Regions from separate parts of the Nocardioides aquaticus genome, predicted to be linked through region 3. Evidence: riboswitches for the same ligand, from Rfam matches in the RefSeq annotation. Region 3 holds a riboswitch; each other region holds the start of a gene.
What was found. Region 3 has a riboswitch for cobalamin ahead of ENKNEFLB_RS08090 (magnesium chelatase subunit D family protein). Riboswitches for the same ligand answer to the same signal wherever they lie in the genome.

Region 1: it holds a riboswitch for cobalamin, as region 3 does, so the genes downstream of both, ENKNEFLB_RS01415 (nitrite reductase) here and ENKNEFLB_RS08090 (magnesium chelatase subunit D family protein) in region 3, are expected to answer to the same signal.
Region 2: it holds a riboswitch for cobalamin, as region 3 does, so the genes downstream of both, ENKNEFLB_RS01390 (VWA domain-containing protein) here and ENKNEFLB_RS08090 (magnesium chelatase subunit D family protein) in region 3, are expected to answer to the same signal.

What each region holds. Positions count from the first base shown of each region.
Region 1 is NZ_CP075371.1:279,904-284,613, reverse strand. Features, by position in the region: gene ENKNEFLB_RS01430 (NAD(P)/FAD-dependent oxidoreductase) at 1-196, shown strand, start outside; gene ENKNEFLB_RS01425 (flavin monoamine oxidase family protein) at 375-1,661, opposite strand; gene ENKNEFLB_RS01420 (sigma factor) at 1,658-2,029, opposite strand; cobalamin riboswitch at 2,149-2,288, shown strand; gene ENKNEFLB_RS01415 (nitrite reductase) at 2,361-3,290, shown strand; gene ENKNEFLB_RS01410 (precorrin-8X methylmutase) at 3,287-3,952, shown strand; gene ENKNEFLB_RS01405 (precorrin-2 C(20)-methyltransferase) at 3,949-4,710, shown strand, end outside.
Region 2 is NZ_CP075371.1:273,331-278,040, reverse strand. Features, by position in the region: gene cbiE (precorrin-6y C5,15-methyltransferase (decarboxylating) subunit CbiE) at 1-905, opposite strand, end outside; cobalamin riboswitch at 953-1,119, shown strand; gene ENKNEFLB_RS01390 (VWA domain-containing protein) at 1,266-3,311, shown strand; gene bluB (5,6-dimethylbenzimidazole synthase) at 3,311-3,952, shown strand; gene cobO (cob(I)yrinic acid a,c-diamide adenosyltransferase) at 3,954-4,568, shown strand; gene ENKNEFLB_RS01375 (bifunctional hydrogenobyrinic acid a,c-diamide synthase/histidinol phosphate aminotransferase CobBC) at 4,565-4,710, shown strand, end outside.
Region 3 is NZ_CP075371.1:1,679,911-1,684,620, forward strand. Features, by position in the region: gene ENKNEFLB_RS08080 (bifunctional hydrogenobyrinic acid a,c-diamide synthase/histidinol phosphate aminotransferase CobBC) at 1-774, opposite strand, end outside; partial or broken gene cobO (cob(I)yrinic acid a,c-diamide adenosyltransferase) at 774-1,375, opposite strand; gene ENKNEFLB_RS08090 (magnesium chelatase subunit D family protein) at 1,375-3,426, opposite strand; cobalamin riboswitch at 3,450-3,618, opposite strand; gene ENKNEFLB_RS08095 (cobalt-precorrin-4/precorrin-4 C(11)-methyltransferase) at 3,764-4,642, shown strand; gene cobJ (precorrin-3B C(17)-methyltransferase) at 4,644-4,710, opposite strand, start outside.

The sequences.
Region 1 (4,710 bases), 1.4 Mb from region 3:
CGAGGACGACCCCGCCGGCACCTACGTGCAGCGCTGGTCCGTGGCCCGCCCGACCGGCGAGCGCGACGACCCGTACCTGCTGACGGAGTCGGGCCTCGGCGTCTGTGGCGACGGCTGGGGCGGCCCGCCGAAGGTCGAGACCGCCTGGACCTCCGGGCGCGACCTCGGCCGGGCGCTGGCGGCGCGGCTCGGCTGACCCCGGGCTGCCGGGCCGCGGGTGCGGCCGCGGGTGCGGGTGCGGGTGCCAGCCAGCTGTAACGCTGTGTTACTTCGTCTGGTCCAGCGTCGTGACGCCGCACCAGACGAAGTAACACAGCGTTACAGCGGCGGCTCGGTGCGGCGGGGCGGCGGCTCGGGGCGGCGGGGCGGCGGGGCTAGCGGGCGAGCGCGGCGGCGACGTCGAGCGCGGCCCGCTGGCCGCTGACCAGCGCGCCCTGGATCGAGGCGGTGTCGCGGTGGTCGCCGCAGACGACCAGGTGGTCGCGGAGGCGGACGGGACGACGCAGCGCCAGCGGCGCCGGCTGGGCCGGGAGCGCGTGCGGCACCTCGTGGCGGTGCAGCAGCCGCCAGCCGCGAGGGTCGGCGCCGAGCAGCTCGCCGGCGTGCCGGCGGACGTCGTCCTCGGTCGGCACCGGCCGGTCCGGCCCGAGCAGGGCCGAGGCCTGGACCAGGTGCTGCCCCGCCGGGGCGTACGACGGCGCCGGGTTGCTGACCACCGCGGTGTTGACCAGCGGACCGGACGGGCGGGAGCGTCCGTCGACGAACAGCAGGTGGGAGTCCGTCGGGGCCTCGTCGGCGGCGAACCACGAGGTCACGACGCCCTTGGTACGCGGCGTCGGCTCCGCGTCGGGGCCGGTCAGCGCACCGGCGTCCTGGCCGGCGACGGCCACCACCACCTGGCGGGCGCGCAGCGTCGTGCCGCCGGCGTGCACGACCGCGCCCCCGGCGACGGTCTCGACGGAGTCCACGGCGGTGCCGAGCCTCACCCGGTCGCCGAGCCTCCCGGCCAGCTGCGCGGGCAACGCCTGCATCCCGTGCTCGGGCAGGGCGGGGGTGCCGGCCAGGAAGGTGGCGGTGAGCAGCAGGGCGTAGGCCTGCGAGGTCGAGCCGTCGTCCTCCAGCACCACCCCGGCGAAGAACGAGTCGAGCGTGGCGCGCAGCAGCCCGTCGACCCCGGCGCGGTCGAGCGCCTCGCGGCGGCTCACGTCGCGCCGCGGCGAGGCCGTGGTCAGGCTCGTGGCCAGGCGGCGGCCGGGCCGGGCGCGCAGCAGCGGGGCGGCCCAGCGGGCGGCCGCGAGCACCTCGCGCGGGCGCGGGAGGACCGCCCGCACCGAGGGCAGCAGCAGCGCGGGCGCGGCCAGCGGGTTGCCGAGGCGGACCAGCCCGTCGTCGTTCCGGGCGGCCACGCCGGCGGCGAACGGCTGCAGGCCGAGGGCGTCCACGTCGACCCAGCGGCGCACCGCGCGGTACGCCGGGTTGAGCAGTTGGAAGCCGCGGTCGAGGGCGAACCCGTCGACGTGGTCGGTGCGGATCCGACCGCCGACGGCGTCGTCGCGCTCGAGGACCACGACGTCGTGGCCCCGGTCGACCAGGGCCCGGGCGCAGCGCAGGCCCGCGAGGCCCGCGCCGACCACCACGACGTCGGTGTCGTTCTCGCTCACGCGGCCTGCCCGTCCCAGGGACCGGGGTCGCGGCGGGGTCCGGTGCGGGCCACCGCGGAGGTCACGGCCAGCACCCAGGTCAGGGGGCGGTGCTCCGTGGGGCGGTAGGTCGACGCGCTGCGCCAGACCTCGGCGTAGGTCTCGCGCACGACCTGGTGCGCCCACGCCTCGTCGCCGCGGCCCTTGAGCCGCGCGAGGCGCCAGACCTGGTCGACGGTGGCGTCGTACAGGTCCTCGAAGGCCTCCTGCCGGCCGGCGGCGGTGCACTCCAGGCAGCCCGGACGGCGCTCGGCGGCCGGTCGGGGGGCGGTCAGGGGCCGCGGCCCCGTCCGCCGGCCCGTCCGCTGCCCGACGTAGTCGTCGCACATGGGGCCAGTGTGGGGGGCGCCTGGTGAGGACGACCCACCCGCGCGCGTGTGACCAGACCAGTGGACGACGCTTGCTAGGTTGGCCGCGCCAGTCACGCCCCCCGGTCCGCCGGGAGGCCAGGGAACCCGGTGCGAGGCCGGGACTGACGCGCAGCGGTATGGGTGACGGACGGGGCTCCTGTCGAGAGGCAGGCCACTGGACCAGCGGCATCGGTCCGGGAAGGTGCTCCGCGCCGGGCGATCCCGAGTCCGAAGACCTGCTGGCCCCGGCGACGCCCGTCGTCCGGTCCACGCAGGCTCCGCGCACGAGCCTCCGACCACCGAGGTGACCGTGCCCCACCCACCCCTCGTCCGCTCGCGGCCCGGTCCCGACGGCCGGGACGCCGCCGCGGACCGCTGTCCCGGTGTCGCCCGGCCCTGGCCCGCCGAGGACGGCCTGCTGGTCCGGCTCCGGCTCCCCGGCGGCCGGGTCGCCGCCCGGGCCCTGGCCTCGCTCTCCGGGGTCGCCCGTACCCACGGCGACGGCGACCTCCACCTGACCGGTCGCGCCAACCTCCAGCTGCGTGCCCTGCCGGCCGACCCGGCCACGACGGGCGCCGTACGGCCCGACGTCGCCGCGGCCCTCGCCGGCACCGGCCTGCTGCCGTCGCCCAGCCACGAGCTGGTCCGCAACCTGATGGCCTCGCCGCAGACCGGGCTGGACACCGGCCGACCGGGCGGCGGCCGCGCCGACCTGCGCCCGGTCGTGGACGCCCTCGACGCGGCGCTGCTGGCCGAGCCCGCCGCCGCCGACCTCTCCGGACGGTTCCTGCTCGTGCTCGACGACGGCCGCGGCGACCTGGTCGACCGCCCGTGCGACCTGGGGGTGGTGGCCCTCGACGACGGGACCGCCCAGCTGCGCGTCGGGACGGCCTGGGGCGACGTGGTGGCGCTCCCCGACGTGCCCGACGCCCTGCTCGCCCTGGTCCGTCGCTTCCTGGACGCCCGCCCCGACCCGGCCGCCGCCTGGCACGTCGCCGAGCTCGACGGTCCCCTGGCGCCCGCCCGGGAGCCCGACGACTGCGTCCCGGCCCCGACCGCGCGACCGGCGTACGGCCCGCTGGTCGGCGGTGAGCACGTCGCGGCCCCCGACGGCGTGCTCGGCCCCGACCTGGTCGACGACCTCGTCGCCCGGGACCCCGACGGCACGCTGGTCGTGACGCCGTGGCGCGGGGTGCTGGTGCCGGACCCGGCCCCGCACGAGGGGGGAGGTGCGCGATGACCCCGCTGTCCCGGCCGCCGCAGCGGTACGCCTACGTCGACCACGGCCCGGAGATCTACGTCGACTCCTTCGCGACCATCCGCCGCGAGAGCGACCTGTCCCGGGTGCCGGGCGACGCCGAGCGGCTCGCGGTGCGGATGATCCACGGCACCGGCCAGGTCGACCTGGTCGACGACCTCGTGGTCCACCCGCGCCTGGTCCCGGCGGCGCGCACCGCGCTGGCCGCCGGCGCGCCGATCCTCTGCGACGCCCGGATGGTGGCCACCGGCATCACCGCCTCGCGCCTGCCGGCGGGCAACGACGTCCACTGCTACCTGCCCGACCGCCGCGTCCCGGGCCTGGCCGCGGCCTGGGGCACCACCCGCTCGGCCGCGGCCGTCTCCCTGTGGGCCGACCACCTCGACGGCGCGGTCGTCGCGATCGGCAACGCCCCGACCGCGCTGTTCCACCTGCTCGAGATGCTGCTCGACGGCGCCCCGCGCCCGGCCGCCGTGATCGGCTGCCCGGTCGGCTTCATCGGGGCCGCGGAGTCCAAGGACGCCCTGGCCTCGTTCGCCGCCGACCACGGCATCGACGTGCCGTTCGTGACCGTCCGCGGGCGGCGCGGCGGGTCCGCGATGACGGCCTCGGCCCTCAACGCGCTGGCCCAGGAGGAGGAGTGACCGCGCCGGGAAGGTTCGCCGGGGTCGGCCTCGGCCCCGGCGACCCCGAGCTGGTGACCCTCAAGGCGGCCCGGCTGATCGCCGCGGCCGACGTGGTGGCCTACCACGCCGGCGTCGGCAAGGAGTCGAACGCGCGGCGCACCGCGGCCGACCTCATCCCGGCCGGGGCGCTCGAGGAGGAGCTCCGCTACCCCGTCACCACCGGCGGCACCGACCACCCGGGCGGCTACGCCGGCGCGATGGCCGACTTCTACGCCGAGGCCGCCGAGCGGCTGGCCGCCCACCTCGCCGCCGGGCGGGACGTGGTCCTGCTCGCCGAGGGCGACCCGCTCTTCTACGGCTCCTTCATGCACATGCACGACCGGCTCGCGCACCGCTTCGAGACCCAGATCGTGCCGGGGGTGCCAGCCTTCGCCGCCGCCGCGGCGGCCGCCGCGACCCCGCTGGTGCGCCAGACCGACGTGCTCACGGTGCTGCCCGGGACCCTGCCCGAGCCCGAGCTGGCCCGCCGCCTGGCCGACAGCGACGGCGCGGTGGTGATGAAGCTGGGCCGCACCTTCCCGGCCGTGCGCCGGGCGCTGGCCGCCGCGGGCCGCCTCGACGACGCGGTCTACGTCGAACGGGCCTCGATGCCCGGGGAGCGCCGGCTGCCGGTGGCCGAGGTCGACCCGGGGACGGTCCCGTACTTCTCCCTGGTCGTCGTGCCCGGCGACTCCCGCCACGGCCGCGGCCGGCGCGACGCACCGGCGCCGGACCCG
Region 2 (4,710 bases), 1.4 Mb from region 3:
GCGGGCACCCCGAGGCCCGCGGCGTTGCGCGCGATCCGGGCGGCCCGCGCGGGGTCGATCTCGACCGCGACGGCCCGGCACGTCGGGTGCGCACGCATCCACTCGACGCCGACCGAGCCGGCGCCCGCGCCGAGGTCCCACAGCAGCTGCCCGGGCTGGGGGGCGAGCCGGGCCAGGGCGGAGGCGCGCAGGTCGCGCTTCGTGAGCTGGCCGTCGTGCTCGTACGCCTCGTCCGGCAGCCCGGCGGTCCACGACCCGACCACGGGCCCGCGCAGGTCGACCGCCACCACGTTGAGCGGGGGGACGCGGGCGTCGGCGGCCGCGTCCCAGGCCGCGGCGGCGGCGTCGAGGCGCGACTCGGTCGGCGCGCCGAGGTCGCCGAGCACCGCCAGCAGCGAGGCGCCGTACCCCTGCCGGACGAGGAGCCGGGCCAGCGCGCCCGGCGTGGTCGCGTCCGAGGACAGCGCGACCACGCGGCGGCCCGGGGCGAGCTCGCGCAGGACGAGCGCGGGGTCGCGGCCCACCAGGCTGACCACCGCGGCGCTCTCGGCCGACCAGCCGAGCCGTCCCCGGGCCAGCGCGACCGACGACAGGCCGGGGTGGACCTCCACGGCGTCGGCGCCGAGCAGGTCGACCAGCGTGGTGCCGACGCCGGACAGCAGCGGGTCGCCGGTGGCCAGGGCGACCACCCGTCGCCCGGCGTGCTCGGCCAGCAGGGACGGCAGGCCCGCGCGCAGCGGCACCGGCCACGGCACGCGGTGCTGACCGGGCCGCGGTTCCAGCAGCGCCAGGTGGCGGGCCCCGCCCAGCACCACCTCCGCGTCGTCGACGAGCGACCGCAGGCGCGCCGGGACGCCCGGCCACCCGTCGGCGCCGATCCCCACGACCGTGATCCTCGCCCTCATGGGCGCCGACCCTAGGGCGTGCCTCCGGAGGGCCGGACTGCGCTAGCGTGGCGGCTCAGCCACGAGGTGCCCCGACGCCCCGGTCACGACCGGACGCCGAGGGGAGAATCTGGGAAGCCGGTGAGAGTCCGGCACAGGCCCGCTGCGGTGACCTGGACGCGCGATCCGGCGTGCTCGAGGAAGTCCGAAGACCGGCCTCGAGGCGCCCATCCGATGGCGGACGAGCGGGAGCCTCCCATGCCAGCGCACTACCCCTTCTCTGCCGTCGTGCCCGCGGGCGACCTCGGCGACATCAGCGGCGACACCAGCGGCGACAGCGGCACCGGCGAGACCGGCGCCCGGCCGGGCGACCTGGACCCGATGGCGCTCGCCCTGGTGCTGACCACGATCAGCCCCGCCATCGGCGGCGTGCTGGTCCGCGGCGAGAAGGGCACCGCGAAGTCGACGATCGTGCGCGCCCTCGCCGCGGTGCTGCCGCCGGTCGAGGTCGTGGCCGGGGACCGGTTCTCCTCCGACCCCGCCGACCGCGGCCGGGAGACCGCGTCGCCGGACGGCCCGTTCGCCTCCGACGCGGCGGTGGAGAGCCGGCCCGTACGCCTCGTCGAGCTGCCCGTCGGTGCGACCGAGGACCGGGTGCTCGGCTCGCTGCACCTGGAGCGGGCGCTGAGCCAGGGCACGGCGGAGTACGAGCCCGGCCTGCTGGCCCGTGCGCACCGCGGCATCCTCTACGTCGACGAGGTCAACCTGCTGCACGACCACCTCGTCGACCTGCTCCTCGACGCGGCGGCGATGGGCCGCGCGACCGTCGAGCGGGACGGGGTGTCGGTCTCGCACGCGGCCCGCTTCGTGCTGGTCGGGACGATGAACCCCGAGGAGGGCGAGCTGCGCCCGCAGCTGCTCGACCGGTTCGGCCTGACCGCCGAGGTCGCCGCCCCCCGCGACCCGGCCCGACGGGTCGAGGTGGTCCGTCGGCGGATGGCCTACGACGCCGACCCGGACGCCTTCGCAGCGGCCTGGGCGCCGGACGAGGAGGCGCTGCGGGCGCGCGTCGCGGCCGCGCAGGCCCTGGTCGGCGACGTCGTCGTCGGCGACGGGGCCCTGCTGCGGATCGCCGAGCTCTGCGCGGCGCTCGACGTCGACGGGATGCGCGCCGACATCGTCACCGCGCGCACCGCCGCCGCGCACGCCGCCTGGCACGGCCGGCGCTTCGTGACGACCGAGGACATCCGCGCCGCGGCCCGCCTCTCCCTGCCGCACCGCCGCCGGCGCAACCCCTTCGACGCCCCCGGCCTCGAGGAGGACCTGCTGGACGACCTGCTGCCCGACGACCCCGACGAGCCCGACCCCGAGCCGCCCGGTGGCGGGGACGGTGGCGGGGACGGTGGCGGGGACGACGGCGGGACGTCAGACGCTCCGGACACCTCCCCGGACGGAGCGCATGACGCTGCGCCGGACCCAGGACCGGACCCGGGACCGGCGGACGGCGGGACGTCAGACGCTCCGGACAACCACCTGGACGGAACGCATGACGCAGGACCGGACCCCGCACCGGACCCCGCTCCCGCTCCCCCGCCCGGCGGGACCTCCACCGTCGGTGCGGGACAGGCGTACCGCGCCCGACTGCTGGCCGTCCGCGGCACCGGCGAGGGCGAGGCCGGGCGGCGCAGCCGGGCGGTGACGTCGACCGGACGCCGTACGGGCTCCCGACCCGGCCGCCAGGGCGCGGTGCACCTCGGCGAGACCGTACGGGCCGCCGCGCCGCACCAGGTCGCCCGCGGCCGGGTGCCCGGGACGGGCGGGCGGGTGCTGCTGCGCCCGGACGACCTGCGGGTGGCGGTGCGCGAGGGCCGGGAGTCGAACCTCGTCCTGTTCTGCGTCGACGCGTCCGGCTCGATGGCGGCCCGGCGGCGGATGGAGGAGGTCAAGGCGGCGATCCTGTCGCTGCTGCTCGACGCCTACCGCCGCCGCGACAAGGTCGGGCTGGTCACCTTCCGCGGCACGGGCGCCGAGCTGACGCTGCCACCGACCCGCTCGGTCGACGTCGCCGCGGCGCGCCTCGAGGTGCTGCCCGCCGGCGGGCGTACGCCCCTGGCCGAGGGCCTGCTCGAGGCCGCCCGCTGCCTGGAGGTGGAGCGGGTCCGCGACCCGCGCCGGCGCCCGCTGCTGGTTGTGGTGACCGACGGCCGCGCCACCTCCGGGGCCGACGCCGTCGACCGGTCGCGGAGCGCCGCCGACCTGCTCGCCGCCGCCGGCGTCGGGAGCGTGGTGGTGGACTGCGAGTCCGGGCCGATGCGGATGGGCCTGGCGCGCCGGCTGGCCGAGCACCTCGGCGCCGAGCACGTGCCGGTCGGCGAGGTGAGCGCGGACGCGCTGGCCGCCGTAGCCCGTCCGGCCGGTGCCGCCTGATGGACCTCTACGAGGCTGTCGCGCGTCGGCGGGACGTCCGGGCCGAGTTCAGCGGGGAGCCGCTGGACGACGCCGTGCTCGAGCGGGTGCTCGGCGCGGCGCACCGGGCCCCGAGCGTCGGGATGAGCCAGCCGTGGGACTTCGTGCTCGTCCGCGACCCCGGCACGCTCGGGGCGTTCGCCCAGCACGTGGCGGGCGAGCGGGAGGCGTACGCCGCCGACCTGCCGCCCGACCGCGCCGCCACCTTCGCGGCCATCAAGGTCGAGGGCGTCCGCGAGGCCGGCCTCGGCGTCGTCGTCACGCACGACCAGTCCCGCGGCGGGCCGCAGGTGCTCGGCCGGCGCACCATCGCCGACACCGGGCTCTACTCCACCTGCCTGGCCATCCAGAACCTCTGGCTGGCCGCGACCGCCGAGGGCGTCGGGGTGGGCTGGGTGTCGTTCTTCCGGGAGGAGTGGCTGGCCGAACGGCTCGCGCTGCCCCCGGGCGTACGGCCGGTCGCCTGGCTCTGCGTCGGCCCGGTCACCGGGCTGCAGGAGGTCCCCGACCTCGAGCGGCACCGCTGGCGCTCCCGGCGCCCGCTGGCCGACGCCGTGCACCACGAGACCTACCGCCGCACCCCGGCCGAGAGCAGGAGCTGACATGCCGCAGGGCACCCCGAGCACCGTCCCCGACGACGGCCTGACCACCGCCCAGCGCCGGCACCTGCCGCTGCTGATGGTCCACACCGGTGACGGCAAGGGGAAGTCGACCGCCGCCTTCGGCCTGGCCATGCGGGCCTGGAACCAGGGCTGGGACGTCGGCGTCTTCCAGTTCGTGAAGTCGGCCAAGTGGCGCATCGGCGAGCAGACCGTGCTGGAGCGGCTCGGCGAGCTGCACGCGCAGACCGGCGAGGGAGGACCGGTCGAGTGGCACAAGATGGGGTCCGGCTGGTCCTGGTCGCGCAAGGCCGGTGACGACGAGGACCACGCCCGCGACGCCGCCGAGGGCTGGGCCGAGGTGAAGCGGCGGATCGCCGAGGAGCGCCACGACCTCTACGTGCTCGACGAGTTCACCTACCCGATGGAGTGGGGCTGGGTCGACGTCGACGACGTGGTCACCACACTGCGGGACCGGCCCGGGCGCCAGTACGTCGTGGTCACCGGCCGCCGCGCCCACCCGGCCCTGGTCGAGGCGGCCGACCTGGTCACCGAGATGGGCAAGGTCAAGCACCAGATGGACCGCGGGCAGAAGGGCCAGCGGGGGATCGAGTGGTGACCACCCGCCTCCCGCGGATCGTCGTCGCGGCCCCGGCCACCGGGCAGGGCAAGACCACGGTCTCGACCGGGCTGATGGCCGCGCTCACCCGCGCCGGGCACGTCGTGTCGGGCCACAAGGTGGGGCCGGACTACATCGACCC
Region 3 (4,710 bases):
GAACGCGCGTCCGCCAGCCATCGCCACCACCGGGCGGCGGTCGCTGGGTCGGGTGACCTCGACGTGCGGGTCCCAAGGCGTAGCATCTAGGTCGGGCGCGGTGGCGGCGATCTGCAGGACGCGTTCGAGGTCGACCACCTCGGCGATCTGCTGCGCCAGCTGGTCCAGGGTGTGTGCCGCCTCGTCCCGTTCGGCCGCGGGGACGAGCCCCAGGTGCCGGGAGGGTACGCCAAAGGAGTCGTCGCGTCCGATGCTGCTAAGGACAGGCAGGGCGATCGAGGAGGCGACCTCGGCAGCGTGCCGCGGCGAGCCAGCCTTCTTCAGGATGACACCGGCGATCTCGACGGAGTCGTCGAAGGTCGCCATCCCGTGCACCACGGCCCCGATCGACCGGGAGGCCCGCGAGATGTCCACAACCAGGACGACCGGGCTGCGAGTGAGGGCCGCGACGTGCGCCGTCGAGGCGAACCCGTGGCCGCCGACCCGGCCGTCGTAGAGGCCCATCACGCCCTCGATGACGGCCACGTCGGCCGCGGTGTCGCCGTGCAGGAGCAGTGGGACGATGCGGTCCTCGCCGACGAGGTGCGGATCGAGGTTGCGGCCCGGACGCCCGCAGGCGAGGGCATGGTAGCCGGGGTCGATGTAGTCAGGCCCAACCTTGTGGCCGCTGACGACGTGCCCGGCGCGGCTCAACGCCGCCATCAAGCCGATGGAGACGGTCGTCTTTCCTTGGCCGGTTGCGGGTGCTGCCACGACCAACCGCGGCAGGCTCACTACTCGATGCCTCGCTGGCCCTTTTGACCTCGGTCCATCTGGTGCTTCACCTTGGTCATCTCGGTGACCAGGTCGGCTGCCTCGATCAGCTTCGGGTGTGCCCGGCGGCCGGTCACCACCACGTACTGGCGACCCGAGCGGTTGCTCAGCGTCTCGACGACATCATCCACGTCGACCCAGCCCCACTGCATCGGGTAGGTGAACTCGTCGAGCACCAGAAGGTCGTGGGTCTCAGCCGCGAGGCGGCGCTTGATCTCCTGCCACCCCTCCGCGGCCTCGGCCGCATGGTCGGACTCCTCGCCCTCCTTACGGGACCAGGACCAGCCGGCGCCCATCTTGTGCCATTCGACGGGGCCGCCCTCGCCGGTGTCATCGTGGAGCTGGCCGAGGCGTTCGAGTACGGTCTGTTCGCCGATGCGCCACTTGGCCGACTTCACGAACTGGAGGACGCCGACGTTCCAGCCCTGGTTCCAGCTGCGCAGCGCGAGCCCGAAGGCCGCGGTCGACTTCCCCTTGCCGTCGCCGGTGTGGACCATTGGTTGCGGCGCTCTCGTGTCGTGAGGCCGTCGTCGGGCGTGACCTCAGGCTTTCCTTTGGGCATCAGGCGACCCTTTCGTGGACGGTGTGGGTGAGGGCGCTGACGCTGACCTCGGCGACGGGCACGTGCTCAGCGAGGAGGTGCTCGGCCAGCGTGCGGGCGAGCCCGAGGCGCATAGGCCCGCTCTCGCAGTCGATGACCACCGCGCCGACGTTGTGCGCCGCCAACAACCGTGCTGCCTGGTGGGAACGGGCGACCGCATCCGCCCCGGCGGTGGCGCGTCCATCGGTGAGGACCACCAGGAGCGGTCGTCGCCGTGGGTCGCGGACGCGTTCGACCTCCAGCACGCGAGCAGCTTCGAGCAGCCCCTCGGCGAGCGGGGTGCGACCCCCGGCGGGAAGCTCGGCCAGCCGCCGCGCCGCAATCTCCACGGAGTGGGTCGGCGGCAGCGCGAGTTCGGCCGCACCACCCCGGAAGGTGACCAGCCCGACCTTGTCGCGCCTGCGGTAGGCGTCGAGCAGCAGCGAGAGGATCGCGGTCTTGACCTGCTCCATCCGCGTGCGTGCCGCCATCGAGCCGGAGGCGTCGACGCAGAACAGGATCAGGTTGGCCTCCTTGCCCTCGTGGCTGGCCACCCTGAGGTCGTCCCCGCGGAACCGGAGGGCACCCGTCGTGCGACCCCGGATCGCCTGGTGCGGTGCCGCGGCCCGGATGGTCTCGATCAGGTGGATGGAGCCGCCCGAACCGTCCGGACGTGTGGTCCCTACCCGGTGTCCGAACTGGGTGATTGCCCGACTCCGGCGGCCAGCCGCGCCGGTGCCGGTCCCGCGGACAGTGAACACCTTGGTCCGGTACGGGTCGCCCGCTGTCACGGTTGCCTGGGTCGTGTCCTCGGATCCGGTCGGTGCAGGAGCCGGATGATCCTGCACTTCGTCGGGAGTGGCCGTGGAGTCGCAGGGCGCCTCAGATGTTCCGTCATCCAGAGCCTCTGGCTGCCCCGGTTCCGAGTGAGTGTCGTCCTCGGGCGCCTGCTCGGGGGCGTCGCCGGGGATGGGGTCGTCGTCACCCTGATCGTCGCCCTCCGGTGGTGGTTCAGGCGGGAGCTCATCGTCGCCGAGGACCTGGTCGAGCAGGTCCTCGTCCAGGCCGGGTGCGTCGAACGGGTTGCGCCGGCGCCGGTGGGGGAGCGCCAGCCGAGCCGCCGCCCGGATGTCCTCGCGCGTGACCTCGGTGCGTCCGTGCCAGGCCGCGTGGGCGACGGCGGTGCGGGCGGTCACGATGTCGGCACGCATACCGTCCACGTCGAAGGCTGCACAGACCTCCGCGATCTTCCACAGCGCCTGCTCGGAGAGGTGCACCGTCCCGACGATCTCCTGTGACTTGACGATGCGGGCGGTGAGGGCCCGCTCCGCATCGTCGTACGTCGCCGCGAAGCCATCCGGGTCTGCGTCGTAGGCGAGCCGGCGGCGTACGACGTCGACCCGGACCGCCGGGTCCCGAGAAGCTGCGACCTCGACGGTGAGGCCGAACCGGTCGAGGAGCTGGGGTCGGAGCTCGCCCTCCTCGGGGTTCATCGTGCCGACCAGCACGAAGCGTGCCGCGTGCTCGACCGAGACTCCGTCCCGTTCAACAGTGGATCGGCCCATGGCGGCGGCGTCGAGGAGCAGGTCGACCAGGTGGTCGTGCAACAGGTTGACCTCGTCGACGTACAGGATCCCGCGGTGGGCGCGAGCGAGCAGACCAGGCTCGTACTCGGCACGGCCTTCGGACAGTGCCCGCTCAAGGTGCAGCGACCCGAGCACGCGGTCCTCGGTGACACCGACGGGCAGCTCGACGAGACGCACCGGCCGCGCCTCGGTCTTCGCGTCCGAGGCGAACGGGCCGTCGGGGGAGAGTGTGGTGCTTTCGCGGGGGTCGCTGGAGAACCGGTCCCCGGCCACCACGTCGATGGGGGGCAGGACGGTGGTGAGTGCGCGCACGATCGTGGACTTCGCGGTGCCCTTCTCGCCGCGTACCAGCACCCCGCCGATGTCGGGCGAGATTGTGGTGAGCAGAAGGGCGAGCGCCATGTCGTCGGAACCGACGACGGCAGAAAACGGGTAGTGCTGTGGCATGGGAGGCTCCCGCTCGTCGCCAGTGAATACGTGGGCGCAAGGCCGGTCTTCGGACTTGCTGGCTCGACGTCCGGGGACGCCGTCCAGACCACCGCAGCGGGCCTGTGCCGGATTCTCACCGACTTCCCAGATTCTCCCCTCAGACCGCCCGCTCCGTGTGGGACGTCCGGCACCTCGGGGCACCTCGTGCCTGTCACCGGTCACGATAGCGTGCCGTCGTGTCCTTCTCACTGCCCTCTCGTGTCACTGTCGTCGGCCTCGGTGCAGACGGGGGGGCGGGTCTGCCCGAACCGGCCAGGGCGCGGGTGCCGGTGCCGGCTCCGTGGGGATCGAGTGGATGCGCGCCCACCCCACCTGTACGACTGTCGCCGTCGAGGCCGACCCCGAGCGCGCCGCGCGGATCGGCCGCAACGCCGCGTCTCTCGGCGTTCCCACGCTGCGGGTTGTCCACGGCCGCGCACCGGAGGCGTTCGACAAGCTGCCAGCCCCGGATGCGGTCTTCGTAGGCGGCGCGGCGACGGTGCTCGGGGTGGTGACCGGCAGCCTCACCCGACTGTACCCGGGCACCTACCTCGATGAGGAGGTCCTCGGGCACTGCTCCCCGGACACCCAGCTCGTCGATACCCAGCATCTCGACCTCGACCAGATCATGGGTCACCTTCTCGAGACCGACCGGGACGGGCTCGAGGTCGTCCGGTTGGTGTCGGGAGACCCGTCGGTCTACTCGGCCCTGACCGAGCAGACCCGTCGCCTCGACGAGGCCGGCGTGGCCTGGGAGGTGACGCCGGGGGTGCCGGCCTACGCCGCTGCTGCCGCGCTGGTGGGTCGCGAGCTGACGGTGCCGCTGATCACCCAGTCCGTGGTGCTGACCCGCGCCCAGGCCAGATCGACGGCGATGCCTGAGACCGAGGCCCTTCGCCACTTCGCACGCACTCGCGCCACCCTCGTGATCCACCTGGCAACCACTCGGATCCGTGAGGTGATCAGCGAGCTGGTGGGCGAGTATGGCGCTGACTGCCCGGTGGTCGTGGTCTACCGAGCCAGCCAGACGGGTGAAGTAGTGCTCCACGGCACCGTCGCCGACATCGCCGAGCAGGTCGAGCACGCGGGCCTCCGGCAGGCCGCTGTGATCATGGTCGGGCGGGCTCTGGATCCCCGCGATGGTGGGGACTCCTACCTCTACGACCCGACGCGAGACCGCTCGACGAAGTCCTGACTCAGTCGACGAACCGCGGTGTCCACACGCTCCCGGACGCCGTACGACGTGTGGTCGAGGCCCCCACG